Regions from separate parts of the Limosilactobacillus allomucosae genome, predicted to be linked through region 1. Evidence: predicted binding sites of a transcription regulator. Region 1 holds the regulator's gene; the other holds the start of a gene.
The links. Region 1 encodes Rex, which represses fermentation and respiration genes when NADH is low (regulators of the CRP and FNR family bind a similar motif). Its sites were predicted from a motif close to TTGTGAANTANTTCACAA; they were not measured.
Positions count from the first base shown of each region.

Region 2: a site for Rex is predicted at 2,576-2,593, ahead of ABC765_RS06100 (CidA/LrgA family protein). Genes of this name have one in related genera too.

Region 1 is NZ_CP154878.1:346,532-358,943, forward strand. Features, by position in the region: gene ABC765_RS01555 (ketopantoate reductase family protein) at 1-407, shown strand, start outside; gene ABC765_RS01560 (ABC-F family ATP-binding cassette domain-containing protein) at 471-2,399, opposite strand; gene ABC765_RS01565 (redox-sensing transcriptional repressor Rex) at 2,738-3,385, shown strand; gene groES (co-chaperone GroES) at 3,619-3,903, shown strand; gene groL (chaperonin GroEL) at 3,953-5,575, shown strand; gene ABC765_RS01580 (APC family permease) at 5,713-7,314, shown strand; gene ABC765_RS01585 (APC family permease) at 7,431-9,269, shown strand; gene ABC765_RS01590 (hypothetical protein) at 9,293-9,565, shown strand; gene ABC765_RS01595 (MarR family transcriptional regulator) at 9,693-10,136, shown strand; gene ABC765_RS01600 (MFS transporter) at 10,105-11,499, shown strand; gene ABC765_RS01605 (YigZ family protein) at 11,566-12,207, opposite strand; gene ABC765_RS01610 (helicase-related protein) at 12,279-12,412, shown strand, end outside.
Region 2 is NZ_CP154878.1:1,280,455-1,292,866, forward strand. Features, by position in the region: gene pdhA (pyruvate dehydrogenase (acetyl-transferring) E1 component subunit alpha) at 1-59, opposite strand, end outside; gene ABC765_RS06090 (L-lactate dehydrogenase) at 205-1,191, opposite strand; gene ABC765_RS06095 (LrgB family protein) at 1,213-1,947, opposite strand; gene ABC765_RS06100 (CidA/LrgA family protein) at 1,977-2,453, opposite strand; gene ABC765_RS06105 (LytTR family DNA-binding domain-containing protein) at 2,729-3,466, opposite strand; gene ABC765_RS06110 (LytS/YhcK type 5TM receptor domain-containing protein) at 3,466-5,241, opposite strand; gene ABC765_RS06115 (transporter substrate-binding domain-containing protein) at 5,401-6,186, opposite strand; gene ABC765_RS06120 (amino acid ABC transporter ATP-binding protein) at 6,211-6,963, opposite strand; gene ABC765_RS06125 (amino acid ABC transporter permease) at 6,973-7,668, opposite strand; gene ABC765_RS06130 (SemiSWEET family transporter) at 7,973-8,272, opposite strand; gene rihA (pyrimidine-specific ribonucleoside hydrolase RihA) at 8,555-9,493, opposite strand; gene ABC765_RS06140 (hypothetical protein) at 9,777-10,040, shown strand; gene ABC765_RS06145 (DUF6339 family protein) at 10,221-10,997, opposite strand; gene ABC765_RS06150 (hypothetical protein) at 10,987-11,850, opposite strand; gene ABC765_RS06155 (hypothetical protein) at 11,834-12,412, opposite strand, start outside.

The DNA.
Region 1 (12,412 bases):
ACTTCTTGGGAACTTTGATGACCAAGGTTGTCTTTAACTCGGTTGTCAATACGATCTGTACGCTGTTTGAGATTCAGATGGGTCAGTTTATCGATTATCCTGGTGCTGAACGGCTGAGCAAACAATTGATTAATGAAGCCTATGACGTGACTGAACGAGCTGGCATCAAGCTGCTCAATGATCGTGAGACCGAATGGAAGACGGTTGAATACGTCAGCCGCGTCGGCAATCCACTGCACTATCCTTCAATGTATCAGGATATGCATAATGGTCGAAATACCGAAGTCGACTACATCAATGGCTACATTTACGAATTAGGCAAAAAGTACGACTATGAAGCCACGACGCATGACTTTCTGCGCGGCTTGGTTCATTTGGCGGAAAATACGCGTAAGTTCCGTCAATAAAAAGACCGCTGGATCAAATCTGGTCCAGCGGTCTTTATTTATGTTGATCGGCAGCGTATATGCTTATTGATTTTCTTGATCAAATATCTCCAGGGCTTCGGCGGCTTCAGTCCATTGCAGCTCAACGTCTTCGCTTTGGGCTTTTAAGGCATCCAGCTTTTTTTGCAGATCGGTCAGCTGAGCGATGTCGACGGCGATTTCAGGCTTGGCCATCTCAGCTTCGATCGCGGCCTGCTTGGTCTCCAGTTCCCCCATCTGATTTTCTAATTGATCGACCTGCCGCTGCAGCTTGCGTCGGGCACGCTGAGTTTCTTTGCTTTGCTGATAGGAAAGCTGACCGGTTGACTGTTTGACTTTGGCTGCTGGCTGTGTCTGCTGCTCCAGTTTTGCCTGTTGGGTCAGATAGTCGTCGTAGTTTCCTTCATAATGCGTCATGTTATGAGCCGTCATATATAGGATATCGGTAGCGACCTGGTTTAAGAAGTAGCGGTCGTGCGAGATAAACAGAACCGTCCCATCAAATTCGTTAATGGCTGTTTCCAAGACTTCGCGGCTGTCAATGTCCAAGTGGTTGGTTGGCTCATCCAGGATCAAAAAGTTGATTGGCATAAATGAAAGCTTGGTCAGCTCCAGACGTGCCTTTTCCCCACCTGAAAGCGCGCTGACCGGTTTGTAGACGTCATCGCCAACAAATAGAAAACTGCCCAGAAGCGAGCGAATGTCTTTTTCGGAAACTTCAGGATGGTCGTCCCAGACTTCTTCTAAAACGGTCTTTTCAGGATGCAACTGCTGCTGTTCCTGGTCGTAGTAGCCGATTTCCAGATTAGCGCCGAATTTGATCGTCCCGCTAAGTTTAGGAATCTTTTTCAAAAGCGTCTTTAAAAGCGTTGATTTGCCAATTCCGTTTGGACCGATAATACCGACGCGCTGACCTTTGCGAACCTTAAACGACAATGGGCCAGCCAGCTTTTGATCTTGATAGCCGATATTGAGTTCATCGACATCCAAGACCTCGTTGCCCGAAGCGTGGTCACTGTGGAATTGAAAATGAATCGAGGAATCATCGGTAGTCGGCCGCTCCAAGCGATCCATTTTTTCCAGCTGCTTGCGGCGAGCCTGGGCACGTTTGGTAGTTGAAGCTCTTACGATGTTGCGATTGACAAAATCCTCCAGCTTGGCAATTTCTTTTTGCTGCTGCTCATAATGCTTCCATTCAGCCTGCAGCCGTTCACGCTTATGGGTTACGAACTGCGTATAGTTGCCGGTATAGTGGATCAGCGTATGATTGTCAAGATCGTAAACGTCGGTGACTACGCGATCTAAGAAGTAGCGGTCGTGAGAGACAATCAAAAGTGCGCCCTGATAGCTTTTAAGATAGTCTTCCAGCCAGCTTAAGACGCCCATGTCCAAATGATTGGTTGGTTCGTCTAGGATCAAAAGGTTGGGTGACTGCAGCAGAATCTTTGCCAGGGCCAGCTTGGTTTTTTGACCGCCAGAAAGCGCATTGACTGAAGTATCATACATTGCTTCATCAAAACCAAAACCGTGCAGTACTCCTCGCATGCGAGACGCATATTCATAGCCGCCCTGTTTTTTGAACTGCTCGGATAAACGGTCATAGCTTGCTAAAACGTCTTGGTAGTCCGTAGCTTTAGGCGTCAGTGTCCCCAGTTGATTCTCCAGTTCATGCAGCTGTCTTTCCATTTCGTGTAAAGGAGCAAAGACGCTGTCTAATTCGGTCCAGATTGAGTTTTGGCTGTCAAGTCCTTGATTCTGAGCCAGGTAGCCAATCGTCAGGTCGCGGGCGTGAGTAACCGTGCCTTCGTCAGGTTCAGTTAAACCGGCAATGATTTTCAAGAAGGTCGTTTTGCCCGCACCGTTGCGTCCGACCAATGCAGTTCGGCCATGTTCTTGAATCTGCATATTCATATTATGAAACAAAACATCGCTGCCAAAGCGACGTTCAACATTATTGGTTTGCAATAGCAGCATAATTCAACCTCATTTTTTAAAGTAGATAGTCAGTTAAGATTGTAGCACAAGATCAGACCAGGTCGCGAGCTGGAGAACAGGACTGATTAGTAATGTTAAATTTTGAATTAATGTCGCAAAAAATCACTTGTCATTGTCAAAACATCCATGATCAGCTGATGACATGGATTTCACAAATCATTAATGGACATGCAGTGAAGCCTGTAGCATAATAGAGAACATGTTTAAATAAAAATCGATTCTTTTCTTGGAAAATAGTTCACAAACTTTAGCGGAGTTGTTAAAATGATTAAGGAATAATTTTCACAAACTAGAATCTGAATTGGAGGAATCTATTAATGGCAACGCGTAAAATTCCCCGTGCCACGGCTAAGCGGTTGCCGGTCTACTATCGGTATCTGAACGTTTTGCTTAATGCCAATAAACGGCGCGTCTCATCGACTGAATTATCAGAGGCGGTTAAAGTTGATTCGGCAACGATTCGACGCGACTTTTCCTATTTTGGCGAATTGGGCAAGCGCGGCTATGGCTATGATGTGGAAAAGCTTTTGAACTTTTTCAAGGGTATCTTGAATCAAGATAAGCTGACCAGTGTGGCTTTGGTTGGGGTCGGCAGTCTGGGCAGCGCCTTGATGAACTACAATTTCCACCAAAGCACCAATCTGCGAATCAGCGCGGCTTTTGATCCTAAACCAGCCTTAGCAAATACCGTTAAGAGTGGGATTCCTGTCTACCCGGTTGGCGAGATGAAAAAGCAGCTGCAAGAACAGCAGATTGATGTCGTTATTTTAACGGTGCCTGGCGAAAAGTCGCAGGCTGTTACTGATGAGCTGGTCGAAGCCGGAGTTCATGGTATCTTGAACTTTACGCCGGTTCGTCTGTCAGTGCCAAAAGACGTTCAGGTACAAAATATTGACCTGACCAATGAACTGCAGACTCTGATCTACTTTATTGAAAATAACAATACTAAAGACAGTCAAAAATAACTCAACGCATGGCGAGCAATCGTCATGCGTTTTTTGATAAAAAGTCAAAAAGTCAAAATGCCGTTAGAATGGCAACTAAAGCGATTTCTATAAAATAATAGTCAAAATTGGTCAAAATAATTGTTGCATTTTAGCAAGATCATGATATAGTAGATCATGTAATTAGCACTTGGGTGATAAGAGTGCTAAAAAGAATATCTGAATTATTAATGATGATTGATGGAGGGATTAACGTGTTAAAACCATTAGGAGATCGCGTTGTTCTTAAAGCGGAACAAGCTGAAGAAAAGACGGTTGGCGGAATTGTCCTGGCTAACAATGCCAAGGATAAGCCAACGACGGGTACGGTTGTAGCAGTCGGCGAAGGCCGTTACCTGGACAATGGTCAAAAAGTTGCTCCAGCCGTTAAGGAAGGCGACCGCGTCCTGTTTGACAAGTACGCAGGCAATGAAGTCGAATACAATGGTGAAAAGTACCTGGTCGTTCGTGAAAAAGACCTGGTTGCCATCGTTGACTAAATAGACTTGTTTTCGCATTCGATCAATATTAATGAGGTGAAAATCTAAAATGGCAAAAGAAATTAAGTTTTCTGAAGATGCACGCAAGGCAATGCTGCGTGGGGTAGACAAGCTGGCCAACACGGTTAAGACGACGATCGGTCCTAAGGGTCGCAATGTTGTTTTGGAACAAAGCTATGGCGCGCCTACGATTACTAACGATGGGGTTACGATCGCCAAGAACATTGAATTGGAAGACCACTTTGAAAACATGGGCGCCAAGCTTGTTTCTGAAGTTGCTTCCAAGACCAACGACAACGCCGGTGACGGTACGACGACGGCAACCGTTTTGACGCAAGCCATCGTTAACGCTGGGATGAAGAACGTTGCTGCCGGTGCTAACCCAGTTGGCATTCGTCGCGGTATCGACAAGGCTACCAAGGCTGCCGTTGAAGAACTGCACAAGATGAGTCATGAAGTGCAAAGCAAGGATGACATTGCGCAAATTGCCTCCATCTCTGCTGCCAACCCTGAAGTCGGTGAACTGATTGCCGATGCCATGGAAAAGGTTGGCCACGATGGCGTAATCACGATTGAAGACAGCCGTGGCGTTGACACGACGGTTGACGTGGTTGAAGGGATGAGCTTTGACCGCGGCTACATGTCTCAATACATGGTAACCGACACGGACAAGATGGAATCTGATCTGGACAATCCATACATTCTGATCACTGACAAGAAGATTGGCAACATTCAAGACATTCTGCCATTGCTGCAGGCTGTTGTTCAAGAAGGCCGCTCGCTTTTGATCATTGCTGACGACATTACCGGTGAAGCTCTGCCAACCTTGGTATTGAACAAGATTCGCGGGACGTTCAACGTTTGCGCGGTTAAGGCGCCAGGCTTTGGCGATCGTCGTAAGGCTCAATTGCAGGATATCGCCATTTTGACTGGTGGTACCGTAATCTCTGATGACCTGGGCATGAGCTTAAAGGATGCTACGATTGCTCAACTTGGTTCTGCCAACAAGGTTACCGTAACCAAGGACAACACGACGATCGTTGACGGCAACGGTGCTAAGGATGCAATTGCTGAACGAGTTGAACAGATCAAGCAGGCAATTGCCAACACGACTTCTGAATTCGACAAAGAAAAGCTGCAGGAACGTCTGGCCAAGCTGTCTGGCGGGGTTGCCGTAATCAAGGTCGGTGCTGCTACTGAAACGGAACTCAAGGAAAAGAAGTACCGCGTTGAAGATGCTTTAAACGCTACGCGGGCTGCCGTTCAAGAAGGCTTCGTACCTGGTGGTGGTACTGCTTTGATCAACGTAATTCCTGCCTTGGAAAACGTTGAAACCGAAAGCGACGATGAAGCAACGGGTGTCAACATCGTTAAGAAGGCATTGGAGGCCCCAGTTCGTCAAATCGCTGAAAACGCTGGTGTTGAAGGCTCAATCATCGTTAACCGTTTGAAGAGCGAAAAGCCAGGCATCGGCTACAACGCTGCCATTGACAAGTATGAAGACATGGTTGCGGCCGGCATCGTTGACCCTACCAAGGTTACGCGCTCGGCACTGCAAAACGCTGCTTCGGTATCAGCAATGCTTTTGACTACTGAAGCCGTTGTTGCTGATAAGCCAGAACCAAAGAATGATCAGCCAGCTGCTCCTCAAGGCGGCGCCGGTATGATGTAATCCATTGCCAAACAATGAATAAAAAGCGTCTCAACATTATTGAGGCGCTTTTTTGCGTTTAGTGACTGCTTAGTGGTATTCTGTTAGGTATGTCCATTCAAACCAATGGACGCTATTTTATTTAGTGGAGTATTTTTATGTCATCAAAAATGCCTAGTCAGAAAATGTCTTTAACATCAGTCATTTTACTGGCTCTGAATTCATTGATCGGATCCGGATGGCTGTTTGGTGCTGGCGAGGCGGCTAGGATTGCCGGGCCAGCAGCAGTCATCTCTTGGATTTTAGGGGCGATCATCATCATGGTGATTGCTTTTAATTACGTTGAACTGGGTGCGATGTTTCCTGAAAGCGGCGGGATGAGTCGCTACGCTCAGTACAGTCATGGCCCGCTTTTAGGTTTCATAGCGGCTTGGGCCAACTGGGTCTCCTTGATTACACTGATCCCCATCGAAGCGGTGGCTTCAGTACAATATATGAGCTCATGGCCATGGAGCTGGGCTAATTGGACGCTCAGATTTGTCAGTCAAGGCAGCATTACCAATCAAGGACTGCTGGTGGTCTTTGCGTTTATGATCGTTTTTACGCTGATCAATTTCTGGTCAGTTAAGATCTTGACGCATTTTACTGGTTTGATCTCGATTTTTAAGCTGCTGATGCCAACCTTGACGATCATCGTGTTAATGCTGAGTGGTTTTCACACTAGTAATTTCGGCCAAAGCATCCATGAGTTTATGCCTTATGGCAGCCGTTCGATTTTTGAAGCGACTACGGTAGCCGGAATTATTTTTTCTTATGATGCCTTCCAGACGGTTGTCAATCTGGGTGGTGAAATGAAGGATCCACAAAAAAACATTTACCGTGGCGTCGTAATCTCATTGACGATTACGGCAGTATTATATGTTCTGCTGCAGATTACCTTTGTAGGAGCAGTTAAGCCATCGCTGTTAACGGCGCACGGCTGGCATGGTATTGATTTTGCCTCGCCATTTGCGGATCTGGCAATCTTAATGGGAATCAATTGGCTGACGATTCTGTTGTATATTGATGCGTTCGTCTCGCCATTTGGCACCGGGGTTGCTTTTGTTACCAATGCTTCCAGAACGCTGGCGGCAATGGCACGCGGTGATCATTTGCCAGCCTGGCTGGGACGACTTCAGCGCCGCTATATGGTACCTCGCTTTGCTATGATCGTTAATCTGATTCTGGCAGCGGTTTTGGTCTGCATTTTCCGTAATTGGAGCGCGCTTGCCAGCGTCATTTCGGCCTCGACTTTGATTGCCTATCTGACTGGACCGGTAGCTGCGGTTGCCCTTAGAAGAATTGCACCCGATCTTAAGCGGCCGTTTAAGCCCCGTTCTTTAAAATGGATGGCGCCTTTGTCGTTTGTCTTGACCAGCCTGGCGATCTATTGGGCAATGTGGCCAACGACGATTGAGGTAATTTTTGTGATCTGTTTGGGTCTGCCAATCTATGCTTATTATGAGATTCGCTATCATCACGCTTCATGGAAGATCCAGCTGAAGGGCTGTGGCTGGCTGCTGGGCTACCTGCTGTTTATCTCGGTGATGTCTTATCTGGGCAGCGCTGGCTTTGGCGGTCAGAACTGGATTCAGTATCCGTTTGATTTTGTCGTGATCATTTTGTGCTCGCTGGTATTTTACTGGTGGGGCATCAACAGCAGCGTTGAAGGTGAAGATCTTGTATTGGGACGGCGCGTCAATGCTCATGTTGATCAGTAAAAAACAATTTTCTAAAACTGTTGCGTGATCAATCTGCCCTGGGTGGTATTAACCATTTACGTGGTGTAGAATAACTGTTGACTTTATATTTTAATAGAGTGAAGGAGAAAAAGAATATGTGGCGGTATTTAAAACGCGTCCTCATTGGCAAGCCCTTGAAGACGCTGGATGAAGGCCAGGCCCATTTAACAAAGTTTAAAGCTTTGGCCTTGTTATCGTCGGATGCTTTATCATCCGTTGCTTATGGTACTGAACAGATTACAACCGTTTTGGTAACGCTGTCGGCGGCGGCAATCTGGTACTCATTGCCGATTGCAGCGCTGGTTTTGATTCTGCTGGTAGCAATTACGCTTTCCTATCGGCAGATTATCAATGCCTATCCCAGTGGTGGCGGTGCCTATGTCGTAGCCACTGAAAACTGGGGCCGGACGGGTGGCTTGGTTGCCGGCGGGTCGCTGCTGGTTGACTATATGCTGACGGTTGCGGTTTCGACGACTTCTGGTACGGAAGCGATTGTTTCTGCGGTTCCGCAGCTTTATAAGTATTCGGTACCGATCTCGGTGATTATCGTCCTCTCGATTATGATTCTGAATCTGCGGGGATTGAGCGACAGTGCCAATTTCTTAACGGTTCCGGTATACTTCTTTATTATCATGATTACCGCGATGATCATCTGGGGCTTTTTCAATATTGCGACTGGTCATCTGACCTATCATGCAACGGCCTCGTTTGGAACGCCGGTTGCCGGGATGTCGGCGGTCCTGTTTATTCGGGCTTTTTCAGCCGGTTCTTCCTCATTGACCGGGGTTGAAGCTATTAGTAATGCCGTACCTAACTTTAATGAGCCCAAAAAGAAGAATGCTGCTAATACTTTAGCAATTATGAGTCTGATTCTGGCAGCCTTCTTTGGTGGGATTACGTTCTTCAGCTACTACTTCGGTATCGTGCCAAATTCCCATGCTACCGTGCTTTCGCAGATTGGTTCCGTAATCTTTAATGGCCACGGGATTGGATTTTATCTGCTGCAGCTTTCTACGGCGATGATTCTGGCCGTAGCTGCCAATACCGGTTTTTCAGCCTTTCCGATCCTGGCTTTTAATATGGCTAAAGACAAGTACCTGCCACATGCCTTTATGGATCGCGGGGATCGCTTAGGGTACTCTAATGGAATCATTGCCTTAGCCATTGGTGCGATCGTAATGATCTTGATCTTCCATGGTAAGACTAATATGCTGATTCCTTTGTATGCAGTTGGCGTTTTCGTTCCGTTTACGCTTTCGCAGTCTGGGATGATCATTCACTGGTTCCGACACCGACAAGGACACTGGCTGGGCAAGTCGACGATCAATCTGGTTGGGGCACTGATCTCGGCATGTCTGGTGGTCTTCTTGTTCTGGCAGCACTTCGGCAATGTTTGGCCATACCTGATCATCATGCCGGCTTTGCTGTTTATGTTCTACAAGATTCATAACCACTATATTAAAGTTGGCATGCAGCTGCGAATTGCGGAAAAAACCAAAGTTCAGCTGCATGACTATGATGGCTCGACGGTGATTGTGCTGATCGGTAACGTTACGCGGGTTACCAAAGGCGCCATCAACTACGCCCGGTCGATTGGCGATTACGTAATTGCCATGCACGTTTCGTTTGATGAGAACCCCGGCAAGGAACACAAGACGGCTAACGAGTTTAAGGCAGAATATCCTGACGTGCGGTTTGTTGATATTCATTCCTCATACCGTTCGATTGCTAAACCGACGCTGCGTTTTGTCGATGTCGTTGCTAAAAGGGCTGCGGCCAAGAACTATTCAACAACGGTTCTGGTACCGCAGTTTATTCCAAACAAGCCTTGGCAGATGGCACTGCATAACCAGACCAGCGTCAGACTGCGGGCTGCTTTAAATTCACGCGAAAACATCGTGGTCTCAAGTTACAACTATCACCTGCATGAATAGATGAGCGGGATGGTTTTAAGCCAATGGAAAAATTTTTTAAAAATCGGCAATGGCTATGGGCAGCGATGGGAGCAATCGGTATTTTTCTGATTTCGAGTTTTTCGATTCGTCATCAGCATTTTGTCTCCGATCTGGGCGGCTTTTTAGGCTGTCTGTTACTGGTTGGTGCCTATCTGGGGTTCAACTGGCCAAAGATCAAGCAGCACGATGTAAAAACCATTGCTTCCATGAAACTGATCTTAGTCCTGGTCGCAATTTTAATTGTGTTAGAAGCAGTGCAGCAGCTGCTGGGTTAATTTGAAAGAACTGGCATTGAAGCATCAATGCCAGTTTTTTTAGCATTGAGTTTATGATTTTATTTTGACATTTGGCCAATCAGATTCTAGTATGAAAATGTTAGTTGGCTAACAAAAGGAGAGGCATATGCACTATTTAGAAAAACAATTGCATCAGACTGCCAATCATCTGGCTTGGCAGTTTGACCAATTTGCTGCTGAATATGATTTAACGGGACAGCAGCTTTCTACGATTGACTTCCTGGCTAATCAGCCGCAGTGGCAAAGTACGCAGCATGCAATCGAAGTAGAATTTAATATTAAGCGTTCAACGACGACTAAAATGCTGCAGCGAATGGAAAAAGCGGGACTGATTGTCAGAAAGACGGCCAATCAGGATCGCCGCAGTAAAATCGTTGCCTTGACGCCACCAGCCAAGAAACTGGCTAAAACGGCCCAACAATATCTAAAAATGCGTCAGCAGCGCTTGGAAAAACGGTTCTTGCCTCAAGAACTGGCAACATTTGAACAAATTTTGGCATATCTGCAGGAAAAGAGTGATGTTGGTGAAACAAACGGAAAAAATCAATAAGCAGGTCTACGCGGCGATCTTGGCAACGGGATTGATGTCGTTTAGCGGCGTGATCGTGGAAACGGCGATGAACATAACCTTTCCCACTTTAATGCGCGAGTTTGATATTGCAACGAATACGGTTCAATGGATGACCTCAATCTATCTTTTGATCGTGGCAATCATCGTACCGCTGTCGGCAGTCTTGAAGCAGTCTTTTACAACCAAAAGCCTGTTTTTATGCGCCAACCTTTTGTTTATCATTGGTGCCTTGATTGATGCCTTAGCGGGAAATTTTGCTTTTCTGCTGATGGGGCGGGCAATTCAAGGGATTGGGACCGGGATTGCCTTGCCATTGATGTTTAATATCATATTGGAGCAGGTACCGCAAAGCAGGATTGGCTTTATGATGGGACTGGCCAATATGATTACCGGGATCGCGCCGGCAATCGGGCCAACTTTTGGCGGGGTTGTCGTCAGCAGCCTGGGTTGGCGCTGGGTCTTTTACTTTTTGCTGCCGTTGCTGCTGGTCTCATTAGGACTGGGAATCTGGGGCATTCAGCAAAAATCAGCGATTCAGCGCCAAAAAATTGACGGGATCAGTTTTGCTGGCATTGCCATGATGTTTACTGGCTTGGTTTTTGGCTTCAGCAACCTTAGCAGTGGTAAGCTGTTCAGCTGGCAGGTTGGCGGCTCGCTATTGTTTGGCCTGCTTGGCATGATGATCTTGATTGCACGTTCCCTTAGGATTACGACGCCAATCTTGAATCTAAAGCTATTTAAGAATCATACCTTTTCTGGTCATGTGCTGGGCTTTTTCCTGACGCAGATCATCTCACTGGGCTTTGCCTTTTTATTGCCTAACTATATTCAGCTGGTCAATGGCAATTCAGCGCTGCTGGCTGGAATGCTGGTCTTGCCAGCCGGATTCGTCGGTGCGTTTTTTGGCCCGTTTGGCGGCCGCATGCTGGATAAGTATGGACCGCGCAAGCCGATTCTGGCTGGTTTTGCCAGCTGTGTATTTTCATTGACGCTGTTTGCGGTCTTTAGTCGCCATTTGGATAACACGTTCATTATGCTGATCTATATTTTTTATATGGGCGGCATGGGGCTCTGCATGGGATGTGTCATGACCAGTGCCTTGAACGCGCTGCCATTTGATGAGCGGACGCAGGGCAATGCCATTATGAATACGCTGCAGCAGTTTGCTGGTGCAATGGGAACTTCGCTGTCGGCAACGGTGGTGGCTCAGAGTCAGAATCACCTGCGGATTGGAACGGCCAACGCCACGGCAATTGGAACCCAGCATGCGTTTATTATGCTGCTGATTTTTGGCCTGATCGTATGGCTGAGCTACTTTGAATCAGTTCCTAAAGCAGACTAAGCCAGCCAGCCAAACCAAAACAGCCTTGTCAGTGGAGAATTCCATGCTGGCAGGGCTGTTTTGCAATTATTGTTTTTGATAGGGCAGTTCATGAATCCGAGTTGGCCCTTTTTTGATCGTCAATTGGTCGTTAAAACGCTCAGTCAGCTGATTCAGTCGTTCCTCAAGCTGGGATTCGTCAACATAGACACTGACGATTACGCTGGCGCCGTATTCTTCTTCGGCAATTTCCAGGTTTGCCTGTTTCAAATAATAAAGCAGCGAGTCATGCAGTGAATAGGCGACATCAATCTTTAAAATTGCCTGCTCAACGCGCTCAACCAAACCGGCCTGCTCGATTGCCTGAGAGACTGAATTGCTGTAAGCCCGGATCAAGCCGCCAGCTCCCAGCTTAATGCCGCCAAAGTAGCGCGTTACTACTGCCAAGACGTTATGCAGCTGATTTGCCTTGAGCGCCTCCAGCATTGGCACGCCGGCAGTTCCGCTTGGCTCGCCATTATCGCTTTCTCGCTGAATCTGATCATGGTCGCCGATCAGGTAGGCAAAGCAGTTGTGAGTTGCCTTGCGATGCAGCTTATTGATCTTGGTAATTGCTGCTTGGGCCTGTTCTTCTGATTCAACGCGAAACAGGCTGCAGATAAAACGAGATTTTTTGATGATAATCTCATTGGTCGTATCTTGGGCAATGGTTAAAAATGGCGCGGTCATAAAAATTCCTCTTTGTTGATTTGATTTGAATCCATGCAATTTGGCATATGGTATCTTAAGGAGGCTTTAAAATGATTGAAGACTATTTTGGCCGGCGGGTCCTGGTGCCAATCGTTGACATGCCAAGTAAGCCATCAGCTAAAATTGAGATCTTACCAACGATCAAGATTGTAAAAAACGCGGCTGTCTGTCAGCGATGTGGTGC
Region 2 (12,412 bases), 930 kb from region 1:
ACTTGAAGCGGCTTGATTTCGGGGTTATGTTTCAGCTCCTCAAAATCCAACTTTTTCATCTAGAACAACCTCCTTTAATAAACAATGAAACGCTTACACTTATAGTTTTATAACATTTTTTTGAAAAATCAAGTCTTTTTTCGAAAAAACGAGGAAAACATCATCTTTTTAAGAAAACGTTTTCCTCGTTGATTTTGTGAAATATTATGCATTAGCAACCAGCGAAACGACATCTTTATTCAGACCCGTTTCCTTCATGCCGCGATCAACTGCTTCACGCAGAACGGCCGCGGAATGTGCCATTGCTTTTTGTTCGCGTTCGTCAAGCTGAACGTCAATAACCTGCTCAACCCCATGCGCATTGATGACAGCTGGCGTCCCCAGATAAAGGTCGTGAACGCCATATTCGCCGTTAACATAGGCACCAATTGGCAAAACGGCATTCTCATTGCGCAGAATAGCCTTGGTAATCCGCATCAAGGCCGTGGCAACGCCATAGTAGGTCGCACCTTTCCGGTTGATAATTTCGTAGGCTTTGTGACGAGTTTCATCTTCAATTCGCTTGAGACGTTCTTCTGAAATACCTTCTTCTTTGGCAATCTGCAGCAGGTTCTTGCCACCGATTGCTGCTGATGAGTAGGCCGCAAATTCAGAATCGCCATGTTCGCCTAACACGTTAGCTGATACATCGGCAGGGCTGACGTTGAACTCCTTAGCCAAAGCCACGCGCAGCCGTGCCGTGTCCAACAGCGTGCCGGAGCTGATTACACGACTGGTTGGGAAACCGGAGATTTTTTGGACGGCATAGGTCAGAATGTCGACTGGGTTGGCCGCCACTAAGAAGATGCCGTTAAAGCCGGACTTAACCACGTTTTGCGTAACATCAGCCATGATCTTGAGATTCTTGTTGATCAATTGCAGCCGGGTTTCGCCAGGCTTTTGGGCAGCCCCGGCACAGATCACGACCAAGTCGGCATCGCGGCAGACCGAATAGTCGGCTGATTCAACCTTTTTTGGTGAGGTAAAGACCGTCGCATCCTCTAAGTCCAGCGTGTCGCCTTCACCCTTGCTCTTGGTGTGGTTGATAATTGCGAATTCTTCTGCCAATCCTTGCTGAACCATGGCAAATGCATAGGCAGAACCAACCGCACCGTCACCAATCAGCACGACTTTTTGTTGTCGATAAGACATATTACGATACCCCTTTGTTAATTATTTCATGAACAGGTTGACGTAGATTGGAACCAGAATGTCCATTGCCAACGAAACGATAACTACGGCAACCGAAGCCATTGCCCCTTCAATTGAACCTAATTGCAGCGCCTTGGCAGAACCAACCGTGTGGCCAGCAGAACCCAGACCCAGACCAGTACCAACCTTGGAAATCTTCTTCAAGCGGAAGATCTTGATCAAGAAGTTGGCCAGGGCGTAGATGATGACGGCGTTTAAAATACATGCCATGGCAGTAACGGCAGGGTCACCGCCAACCCCCTTGGCAATTGGCATGGCAACAGCAGTCGTTGCGGCTTGTGGCAGCATGGCAGCCGTGGAAACTCGCGACAGACCAAACAGCTTGGAAACCAGTTGAATCCCAAACAAGGAGATAAAGCCACCGACAAACAGCGTCAAAACAATATCAAGCCAGTACTTCTTGAAAATATCATTTCGACGATACAGCGGAATGGCAAACGCAACCGTAGCCGGGTTTAAGAACCAGAAGATGATGTTTCCGCCCGGCAGGTAGTACTTAGTGTAGACGGCTGCCGTCGTAGATCCGATGCCCTTAGCCCAGATTGCCAGAACCGCAATTCCAAAGACCATTCCGACCAAAAGCGGCGTAAACAAGAAGAACCCATGACTGATCTTAAACAGCCACATCCCTAAAAGATAACCAGCCAGTGAGATTAAGATACCGGTATAAGGCAATACCATTGATTGACTAAACATTTTTAATCCTCCCTTTTCTCGTACACGGCTTAGTGAGCCATATGCTGCGTGCCCGCGTGACTTGCATTTGAGCTTGACGCTGTGTTTGACTGCTTATGTGCCAAGCGTTCATGCAGCTTAACAAAGAAGTTGCCCACGTAAGCAATTACGACCAGCAGGATAATCGTGGAGATGATGATGACGCAGATATCCTGAAGACCTTCACGCTTCATCAGTCCCAGACTGCCACAGAGCTGAACGCCAGATGGCACGAATAGAAAGGCAATCATACTGATCATAAAGTCGCCAAACTTTTCAACCTGCTCCAGTTTAACGATGTGAGCTGCCAACAGAATGTAGAGCAGCACCATCCCAATCAGTGGCGTTGGTACTACGAAACTAGCTGGGAACAAATCTGAAATCAGCTGTGAGACAAACAGAATAGCGGCAAAAATGCCCATTTGTACCAGAATTGGCGCTGCCTTTTTTTCTTCCTTGGCTGACGCTTGTTTTTCCTTCTTATCCATGTTGTTTTCCCTTCCCTCAAATCAATCCGAAAATATCATAAAAAATAATTGCAGTTAATCTTATTTAAGATGGCCATCTTTGATATCGATTACACAATGTATTGTAGTTAATCTTATTGATTTTGTGTTAGTTTTCACATTGATTGACAGAATTTGACGATGAAATGCCTTTACCGGCTGCTGAGATGCCCTGAGGATTCTTTTTTGACAAAATAAAAAGCACTGAATGCATTATCTTAACATTCAATGCTTGTGCAAATATTAGACAATTCGAGCTACTGCAGTCCGATTGCCTTCTTGGTTTTAGCCACATATGACCTGCTGACTGGAATTTTGCTGCCGTCTTTTAACGTTAGCTCGTAGGTATGATTAAAACTGGGCTGCATTTCGTCAATCTCGTCCAGATTAACAATAAATCCCCGATGAATCCGCAAAAAATGCTTTGGATCCAAGAGCTGAGCAATACTGGTTAGCGTCTGCCGACTGATCAAGAGCTTATCGTTTCTGAGATGCAGATGCGTGTAGCCGCCTTGGGTCTCAATATACATCACATCGCGTTTTTGAATCACCATCGTCTTGTCATCAATCGTAATCGACAGCCGCGGATTCTGCCAGGCAGTCTGTTCAGCAACGTCTTCTGACTGTTCCGCATTGCCCAAAAGCTTGGCGACTCTGGCAACGGCTTCGTTGATTCGATCCGGGTCAAACGGCTTTAAAACATAGTCAACGGCCGCTTCATTAAACGCATCGATTGCGTAGTTGTCATAAGCCGTGGCAAAAACGATTGCTGGTGGCTGAGGCAGCTTTTTCCAACGTCTGGCCAGTGCCATACCGTTGCCATCATCTAGTTTGATGTCCAAAAAGACCAGATCGGGATGCGTGGCATTGACTTTTTGATCAGCCGTCATCACCCCATCGGCCTCATCAATCTGATTGACCAGCGTGTTTTTCTCCAATAGATAGTGCAGTTCATTTCTGGCCAGCGGTTCATCATCAACAATCAGTACTTTCATTATATAGATGCCCCTTCCGTATTTAGATCCTGTTTAGTTTGTGCATAAGGTATCAAAAGCGAGATTGAAGTCCCCGTCTTGCCGGTTACGATCTGCATCTTGGCACTGTCGCCATAAAGACCTTTCAAACGCGCATTCAGATTCTGCATGGCCGTACCGCTCCCTTGCTCTGAATCAATTTTTTCCTTGCCAAGCTTGCCTATGACTGCCGGATCGATTCCCTCGCCATTGTCGGCTACTCTTATTTCCAGATACTTACCGGATTTGGTAATCCAGATATTAATGATGTTGCCGGTCTTGCGATTGCCAAATGCATGATGAATGGCGTTTTCTACCAAGACCTGAATGGCAAATGGCGGAACCAGCACCTGATCATCAACGCTGCTGTAGAACTCAACGTCATATTTGTCGGGAAAGCGCGTCTGTTCTAGATTCAGATAGGCCTTAACGTGGGCTTCCTCTTGTTTGAGCGGAATCTTGGATTGATTGGCACCCAACAGATTAGAACGGAAAAACGTACTGAGCTCACGCAGCAGAAACCGCGCCTTTTCACTGTCAAAACGCGAGATGGCAATAATCGTATTGATCGAATTAAAGAAAAAGTGGGGACTGATCTGGGCCTGCAGCGACTTAAGCTCCGCATCTCTAAGCAGTCCTGCCTGGCGTTCTTTTTCGCCCAATACGATCTGCGTGGCTAAAATCTCACCCAGTCCCTCGCCGGTTTGAATCTCAACGGGGGTCAGCTGCCAGTTTTCCTTAAAATACAGCGTCAAAACGCCTAGTACTCGGCTGCCCAACGTTAAGGGAATCGCCATCCCTGCCTGCAAGGGGCAATGATCGTTATGACAGCCAATCTGTCCAGTGTTATAGGCCAGCTGTGTCTGCCGATTCTGCAGCGCCTGTTTAGCAAAACGCGGCACATCAGCTTTTGGCATGTCATGATAATGATGGTCGCTGCCAGCTCCGGCAAAGGCCAGCGTTTTTTCAGTATTGCCAATGCCAACCGCGTCAAAATCAGTATACTCCAAGATCAGATCAGTAACCTGACGCGCCGATTCTGACTGCAGACCATGGCGAAATGCCGGCAGCGTCCTGACTGCCAGTTTCATTACCGAACGAGTCTGAACGGCGCGCGTATCAACTTCCTGGCGAAAATATAAAGACAGAATCATCAGGAAAAAAGCCGTCCCAATCGAACTGATCACAATCATCGGCAGCGCGATAAAGTGGGCCAGTTTTAAATGCGTCGGACTAAAGAAAACGACAAAGATCATCTGAATCGATTCCATCACCAAACTGACCAAAAAGCCCTGCCATGGCGGCATGACGACAAAATGACGGCGATTTTTGTGGTACAGCATCCCAGACAAAATCCCGATCAAAGTCGAGCTGACAATGTAAAACCAGGCATCCGCGGCCCAGCTTTCCTGCATCATTCGGTGAGTTCCGGCAACCAGACCCGTCAGTCCGCCAACACCAGGTCCGCCAACGATCCCGGCTACCGTTACGGCCAGAATGCGGACGTTAGCCACTGAATAGCCAGGAGTGACGTGCCATAAAATGGTTTCGCGCATAATATGATTATCAGGATCGATCTCAATCCCCAATAAATTAGAAATGATTGCAAAGGCTGAAAAAATCAGCGCCAATTTAAATAGATTGGCCGGCGTGGCATCTAAAAGCAGCCGCCGAAACGGCCGGATATTGACCAGAATAAAGGCCAGCAGGATAATCAGTCCCACTCGTTCTGCAATCAAAAAAGCCAGTTCTCCCATAAGTTCACTCCTTAATCTTGCTCATCCAGTAACTTAATATACCACAATCTCTTAAATGTTTAGTGAGATGCTTAACAAGATTTTGATTTTAAGCCACTTATTCTATCCATATCCAAATAAAAAACATGGTCTGGATAACTCCGGATCATGTTTTAGCGGCTATTTGGTAATGTCAGCACCAAAGTACTTTTGGGATAGCTTTTGGAGCGTGCTATCCTTTTGCAGTTCCTGTAGTGCCTGGTTGTATTGTTTTTGCAGCGCCGATGAGTTCTTGTTAAACATTGCTGCAACCTTGACCGGCTTGGCTTCGCTGGAAACGTCAATCATCTTGAGTCCCTTGGTGCTGTGCTTTTTAGCATAGACGTACCAAGCCTCGCGACTATTGATCATCCCTTCGACCCGGCCTTGCTTGATCATATCCAGTCCACTGGCAAAGTCGCTGTCGTCAACCGTAATCCCGCCATACTTTTTAACCAGCGTAGCGTTGTTGGTCCCCACACCCGCGGCAAACTTGTGGCCTTTGATAGACTTAAGCGTTTTAAGCGAGCTGTTTTCTTTAACGATCATGACAAAGTGCGATGAAATGTAGGGATCAGAGAAAAGGTACTTCTTTTCGCGTTCAGGCGTTTGCGCAATGTTGTTCATGACCACGTCAAACTTCTTGGCGCCTAATCCGGCAATCAAAGAGTCCCATTTGGTTGGCACGAACTTGGCCTTTAAGCCCATCTTTTTAGCAACGGCTTTGCCCAGCTCAACTTCAAATCCCTGCAGCTTGCCGTCTTTACGATATGAGAACGGTGCGTAGGTACCTTCCAGACCAATCGTCAGCGTATCAGGCGTTTTCAACTCGGACTTGACCGAGTCGGCATGGCTGATCGTCGTGCCAATCGCAGTTCCCAATGCCAGTGCAGCTGTCATTAAGGCAATCTTCTTAAAAATCTTCATGTTGTTTTCCCCTTGTTTTTCCTTTTAGGCTTCCAGTTCTTCCATTGTCATGGCCGCAATAAAATGGCGAATCCGCTCATCAGGATTATCCGGTGCAAAAAAAGCTGCCGGATCGCCATCATATTTGATCGTGCCATCCTCGACAAAAACGATCTTATCGGCAACGCGTCTAGCAAAGACCATGTTGTGCGTTACGATAATCAATGATTGATTTTCCTGAGCCAGTTTAAGCAGCACGCGCAAGACCTCTAATTCCAGTTCCGGGTCAAGTGCTGAAGTTGGCTCATCCAATAACACGTATTCCGGTTTCATGGCCAGCGCACGGGCAATTGCCACTCGTTGCGCCTGCCCGCCAGAAAGCTGTGCGGGATGGGCACCAGCCAAATCACCCAGTCCGACCTTGCTTAATATTTCCAGTGCTTCTTGATTGGCAGTTTCTTTAGACTGCTTGAGCACGCGGATGGGACCTTCCGTAACGTTTTGCCGAACCGTCAGATGTGGAAACAGGTTGTAGTCTTGAAAAACCATGCCTGTTTTCTGCCGCAGCATCAGTTTCTGCTTGCGACTGACGCTCTTTTCAAAGTTCAAATGCAGCTCATCGAAATCATAGGTGCCGCGATCAGGCTGCTCTAACAGATTCAGCGAGCGCAGGATCGTTGACTTGCCCGATCCAGAAGGGCCAACCAAAACCGTCGTCTGCCCAGCCGGAAACTCCAGACTGACATCTTTTAAAACGTGCTTTTTGCCAAACCATTTGTTAATCTTAGCGAGTTTCATTAAAACCTCCTATTGAACAGGTGCGGTCTTGGCCAGTGATTTTTCCAGCCAGGCCTGCAGACGCGATAAAACGGTCGTAAACAGGGCATAGATCAAAGCCACGATAATGTACATCAAAAGCGGCTCGTAGTTTTCAGCCGTGATCTGCTGAGCTACCGAAAACATTTCTGCAATCGTAATAGAAGCTGCCAATGAGGTATCCTTGACCAGACTGATAAATGAGTTGGCCAGCGGCGGCAGCGCGACTCGCAATGCCTGGGGCAAAATGATGCGCCAAAGTACCTGCAGTCTGGTCATGCCAATTGCTTCAGCCGCCTCCCATTGACCTTTGGGAACGGAAGCAATCGCCGCCCGAATCGTTTCTGAGGCATAAGCACCAGTATTGAGCGAGAAAGTAATCACCCCAGCGGTAAACGGCTTGAGCTGCACGCCGTCAGGAAAGACTCCTGGTATAACCAAATGCGGCAGGCCAAAAAAGACAATGAACAGCTGAACCAATAATGGCGTTGAACGAAACAGCCAGACATAAAAGACTGCGATTCCCTTTAAGATTCGAAATGCGCCCTTTTGTCTGGACAAACGAATCAGCGCCACGAAAAGCGCGATCAGCAGTCCCCAGAAAAAAGATACCAGGGCTAATGGAATCGTGTATTTAAACCCGGCCGCCAACAGTTCTGGCAGCGAGCTTTGAATCGTATGCCACATCTTATCCCTCCTAAGTTAAATGTTTCAAATGATTTTCAAATGTAATAAAAAAGGCGCAGTCGGGATTGACCAGGCTGCGCTTCATACTGATCCGGCCGTTTTCAGCCAACCAGCTGAGCAACGGCAATAAGCGGACAGCTAAAGCGCGGTCCGCTGCAACATGAATGGTTGGTTAATGGATTGAAGTTTGCCATTGCTGATTTCTCCTTTGAAAAAGTTAGTAACTGTATGATAACTTACAAAAAATAAGCTGTCAACAAAAAATTCCTAAAGCTCATCCAAAACTTTAGGAATCAACGTTTTATTACCAGGCAAAACTAGTCAGGCATGTTGCAAAGCTGAAAAAGATCCCAGGGAAGTTGGCCCAAAAAACCGGCCAGTCCCGATCTTCTTTAAAGTAAGCATAGATGCTCCACAGCGTACAGTTGATGCCGGCGACAAATGGCTGTACCGGTGAGCCATACTGACCATGCAGATTATTAATGATCTGAGCAATATAGGAAATGTACATGAGAATGGCGATTACGCTGGCAAAACGTCCCAGCCAGCTGATGAATTTTTCGCTGGTAAAGGAATGTGCTGAATGTGAATGTGGATTAGTCATGAATAAGTTCCTTCTTTCCGATCGATATCGGCTTAAATCAGTCAACATCTTGCAAAATCCCAAACTCAATCGTAAACGTTTACAACTTGTTAACGGTTTCATCTTAACACCATTGAACTTAATGTCAACCGGTTGTCAGAAAACTGCATCCAGACCAATTTATTGATAAACGTTTAGCTTCACGACTGACTGAATGCTTCATTAATCTGCACCGCTGACTTAAATTTTTCAAAAAAAAATAAAACTGAGACCGGCTTTAGCCAATCCCAGTTTCATTAACAATTAATCAAAGCTATGCAGTGCTTCCATAATCAGCTCAATAAAACGCTGCCGATTGATTCCCAGCATGACCTCGGTATTCTGCGGCTTGCCGGTCAGCTCATAGTAGTCGCAGACCGTTTCGCCACGCGTCAGCTCACCGGTCGTTTCAACATCGACGTTCATTTTTTCGGTTTGGAACATCTCTGGTTCAATCAGCCAGGCAATCGTGCAAGGATCATGCAGCGGTGCTCCTTGAAAGCCCCACTTTGGATTTTCATGATAACGCTCAAAAAAGCTCAGCAGGCCATAAAATGCCTGGCCAACTGGATTTTTGATCTGCCGCAGGGCCTCAATTTCCGGTTTCAAGATCTGCGCTTGATGCGTAACGTTTAATGGTGCCATTACCAATGGAATCCCGAAATTCATGACGATCTTAGCCGCCTCGGGATCAACGAAGATGTTGAATTCCACGCTGGGCTGCCAGTTGCCAAGTCCCATGGCCCCTCCCATGTAGACGATTTGATCAATTTTTGCCTTGGCTAGTTCTGGGTAAACCCGCAAAAACAGCGCCGCGTTGGTCATTGGTCCAGTAACTACCAGTGTCACCGGCGTTGCACTCTCTTTAAGCGTTTTGGCAATCAATTCGATCGCAGTCAGCTCAACCGGCTGGAAATCTGGCTCCGGCAGCGGATAGCCGTCCAGACCGCTTTCACCATGCACCTCACCGGCTGTTTCCAATGGCTTGACCAAAGGAGTCCGGTTCCCGCCAGCAACTGGAATATCCTCTCTGCCCAACAGCTTAAGCATCCGCATGGCGTTGTTGAGTGTCTTGTCTGGCGTTTGATTGCCAGCTGAAGTCGTAACGGCCAGCAGCTCTATTTTAGGCGAGGCCACCGCCAACGTCATTGCCAAAGCATCGTCATGACCAGGATCACAATCGAGGATAATTTTTTTCGTCATAAATTTTCCTGCCTTTCCATTTGATAAAGCGTTTTCAATTGTAAAACTAGTATAACATTTTACCTAGTGACTTCAAATCCCCGAATTTAATTTTTAAAATTTGCTTTGAAAAGCGCAGAAACCTTGATCTATCAGTAGTTTTTCGTAATTCAGATTCCCATCAAAATATAATAATTTTTTCGTGGTAAAAGGCTTGATTTTTAGATCGATTCAGCTAAAATACTATCTCGTGAGTAATCGAAAAAAGCATCTTCGCTTTAATAAATTTTAGGAGGCATGAAACGTGACTTTGCGCAGCTTTTTCAAATATCACCACAATCAAAAAATGATCGAACGCCTGGCAGTTGAACTGTCGGAAGTAATCGAGCGGCGGCATTTGGATTCCGTACAAAGCGCAATCGTCTACGTTCAAGATCATGCTTTCTTTCCTAACGACCGCGACTATCAAATTAAGCTGCATATTGACGACTGCATGGCAATGGACATCCTGCCGCTGGTTGAAAAAGAAACGACTACGGTTTGCCAAAGTCTGGCCAAGGCACGCTGATCAAAAACCCGTTACTAAGTATTTTGCTTAGCAACGGGTTTTATTTGTTGGTATTCATATGACTGGCAGCTGTTTTAGAATCAGCCAAGTCGTTTTTTGTCTGCTCTTAATCTGGATTTCCTGCTGCTACTAGTTAGACATTTTGATGCAGCTTAAATCCAGTCAAACCAACGTTAAAGTTTAGATTATGATTTGACGACTCTTGACTGGCAAGGTATGCGGGTTGGCAGTGAAGTAATCGATAAAATCCATTGTTTCCTGCTTGACCTGGGTACGCGTCATGATGTCCAATACCTTAACGCCGCCGATCATGTTAAAGTGCTTATTGATATAAGTATAGGTCTCTTTAACGTTTTTTACCTTGTCGCGTCGGGTGTAGATGCCTTCCACGATTCCCAGCGCGATATCTTGATTGTTCGTCAGCTTGCTGGCAAAGAAACTAATTGCCTTACCAGACAGGTCCAGCTCGCAAAAGAAACGAATCAGCCAGTAAGGATCCGTATCCGCATTCTGCTCATCATACAAGCGCTTGCCTACCCACCAGTATTTTGATAATCGCTGTCTCAACTGAGCGCGAATGGTGCTGCCATAAAAGAAAAGATAGTTTTTGATATGCTGATCAAAATTTTGATGGTTGGCTACCTGTTTGAGACTGGCCAATAAATAATCAAGATAGACTGTGTTAAGCATCGTAAACCACATCTCTTCCTGGGTGGCCTGCACCGGCGTCAGCCAATTTAGCGCACTGTAGACGGCAATCGTATTATGGACCTCATCGCCTGGTTTCAGCAGCTGGTATTCAAACTCATGATTGATCTCGTATACCTCATCGTTTTCAAAAAGTTTTTGGATTGCTGCTCGATCCAGATTGCGATAGAGATCCAGGTATTTTTCATCGAAATCACGTTTAAAAGCTTCCAAAAATTCATTCGTACACGTCCGCAGCTTAGTCTTCATCCGTCGTCAACCTTTCTATTTCGTCAAACGCACGATCCAGTGGCATTTCCAGTAGAATCTGCGCTACTTTCAGCGATAGGCTGGGGTCTTTATACAGATCCTCAACTTCAAAATCATTAGCCTGCATCTTTTTTTCAATCACCTGATACCAGCGTTTGTCAGACAATTCTTCAGCTCCCGGCTGGGCCATAAAATTCAGCAACTGCAGCAGGGCCGGCATAATCACGATACTCAGTGAGGTGTTGGGAAGGTCCTGATCCCGAACATACTGCTGATAGATCTTTTCTGGCAGATAGATATAAACGACATCCCCATCATTGTTGACTTTCATTTCTTTGTCCTTATGCGAGGTTACCTTCATGATTGAAGAAATGTTTTGGAAACTGTCGATATCGGATACGTCCAGGTTGATCGTAAATGATACTGCCAATGGGTCCCCTGGCTCCAAATCAGGAAAAACGTAGCCCGGCCCGTACAGATCAGGATTTACGCTGGCATTGCGTAAGCCGATGATTGTATCCTTAGCCAATAAAAAGCCAGTAATTTCTACTTTTTGACGCAAGTAGCGCGGATCAATCTCGAATGCAATCTGTGTTTTGCCTGGTTCAACCGGGATCAGCCGCCGAAAAGCCGCACGCGAATTTTCAATGTGCAGATAAAAACCAGCCTTATCCAGTTCAATCTGCTCGTTCAGCACCTGATCATGCAGCTCAAAATCAGCATACAAGACCGCATTTTTAAATGGCGTCGCATCCTCAAGGCGGTAATGCACGACAAAGCTTGAATCTGCCTGGTAATCCGGGTCGTTAATCGACAGAACTGGGTAAGGATAGATGCTATTCACAATGCGCATAGACTTCCACCTCCAGTTTCAAGCGCGAGTTCCGATTCAAAATCATTTCAATCCGATGCCACTGTCCTTTTGCCAGCTGGTCAAGATAGACACTGTTAAAGCTAGTTCCCAGCGGCGTGCCATCCAAGGAAGCGGCTTTTACATGTACGATGTCTTTATTGCCTGAGTCGCCCACCACATTGATTCCGATTCGTACCTGGTCAAGCGGCTGGCCGGGATTGATCAACAGATTATAGCGGCCTTGATGATAGTCGGCTTCAATACAGCGATAGGTAACGTTACCGATCAGCTGCCGTTTTACATTGATTTTAGCGTACTGATCACTACCTTTATCAGGAGCATGGCTGCCGGGCTGATCACCAAACGAGGCATTGTTTGAACCGCCAATGCCGCCACCTTCGCCACCATCATATCCCGAGCCGCTGGTCTCACCATCCTGAACGCCAGTCGTGCCAAATTCATCCAGATCATCGCTAAGCTCGGTCTCACTGGCCCGCACTGGACTTTGATCGCTGGTCTGCGGCTGGGCCTCTAGTTTGACTTTAGGACGATTGCTGCCTTT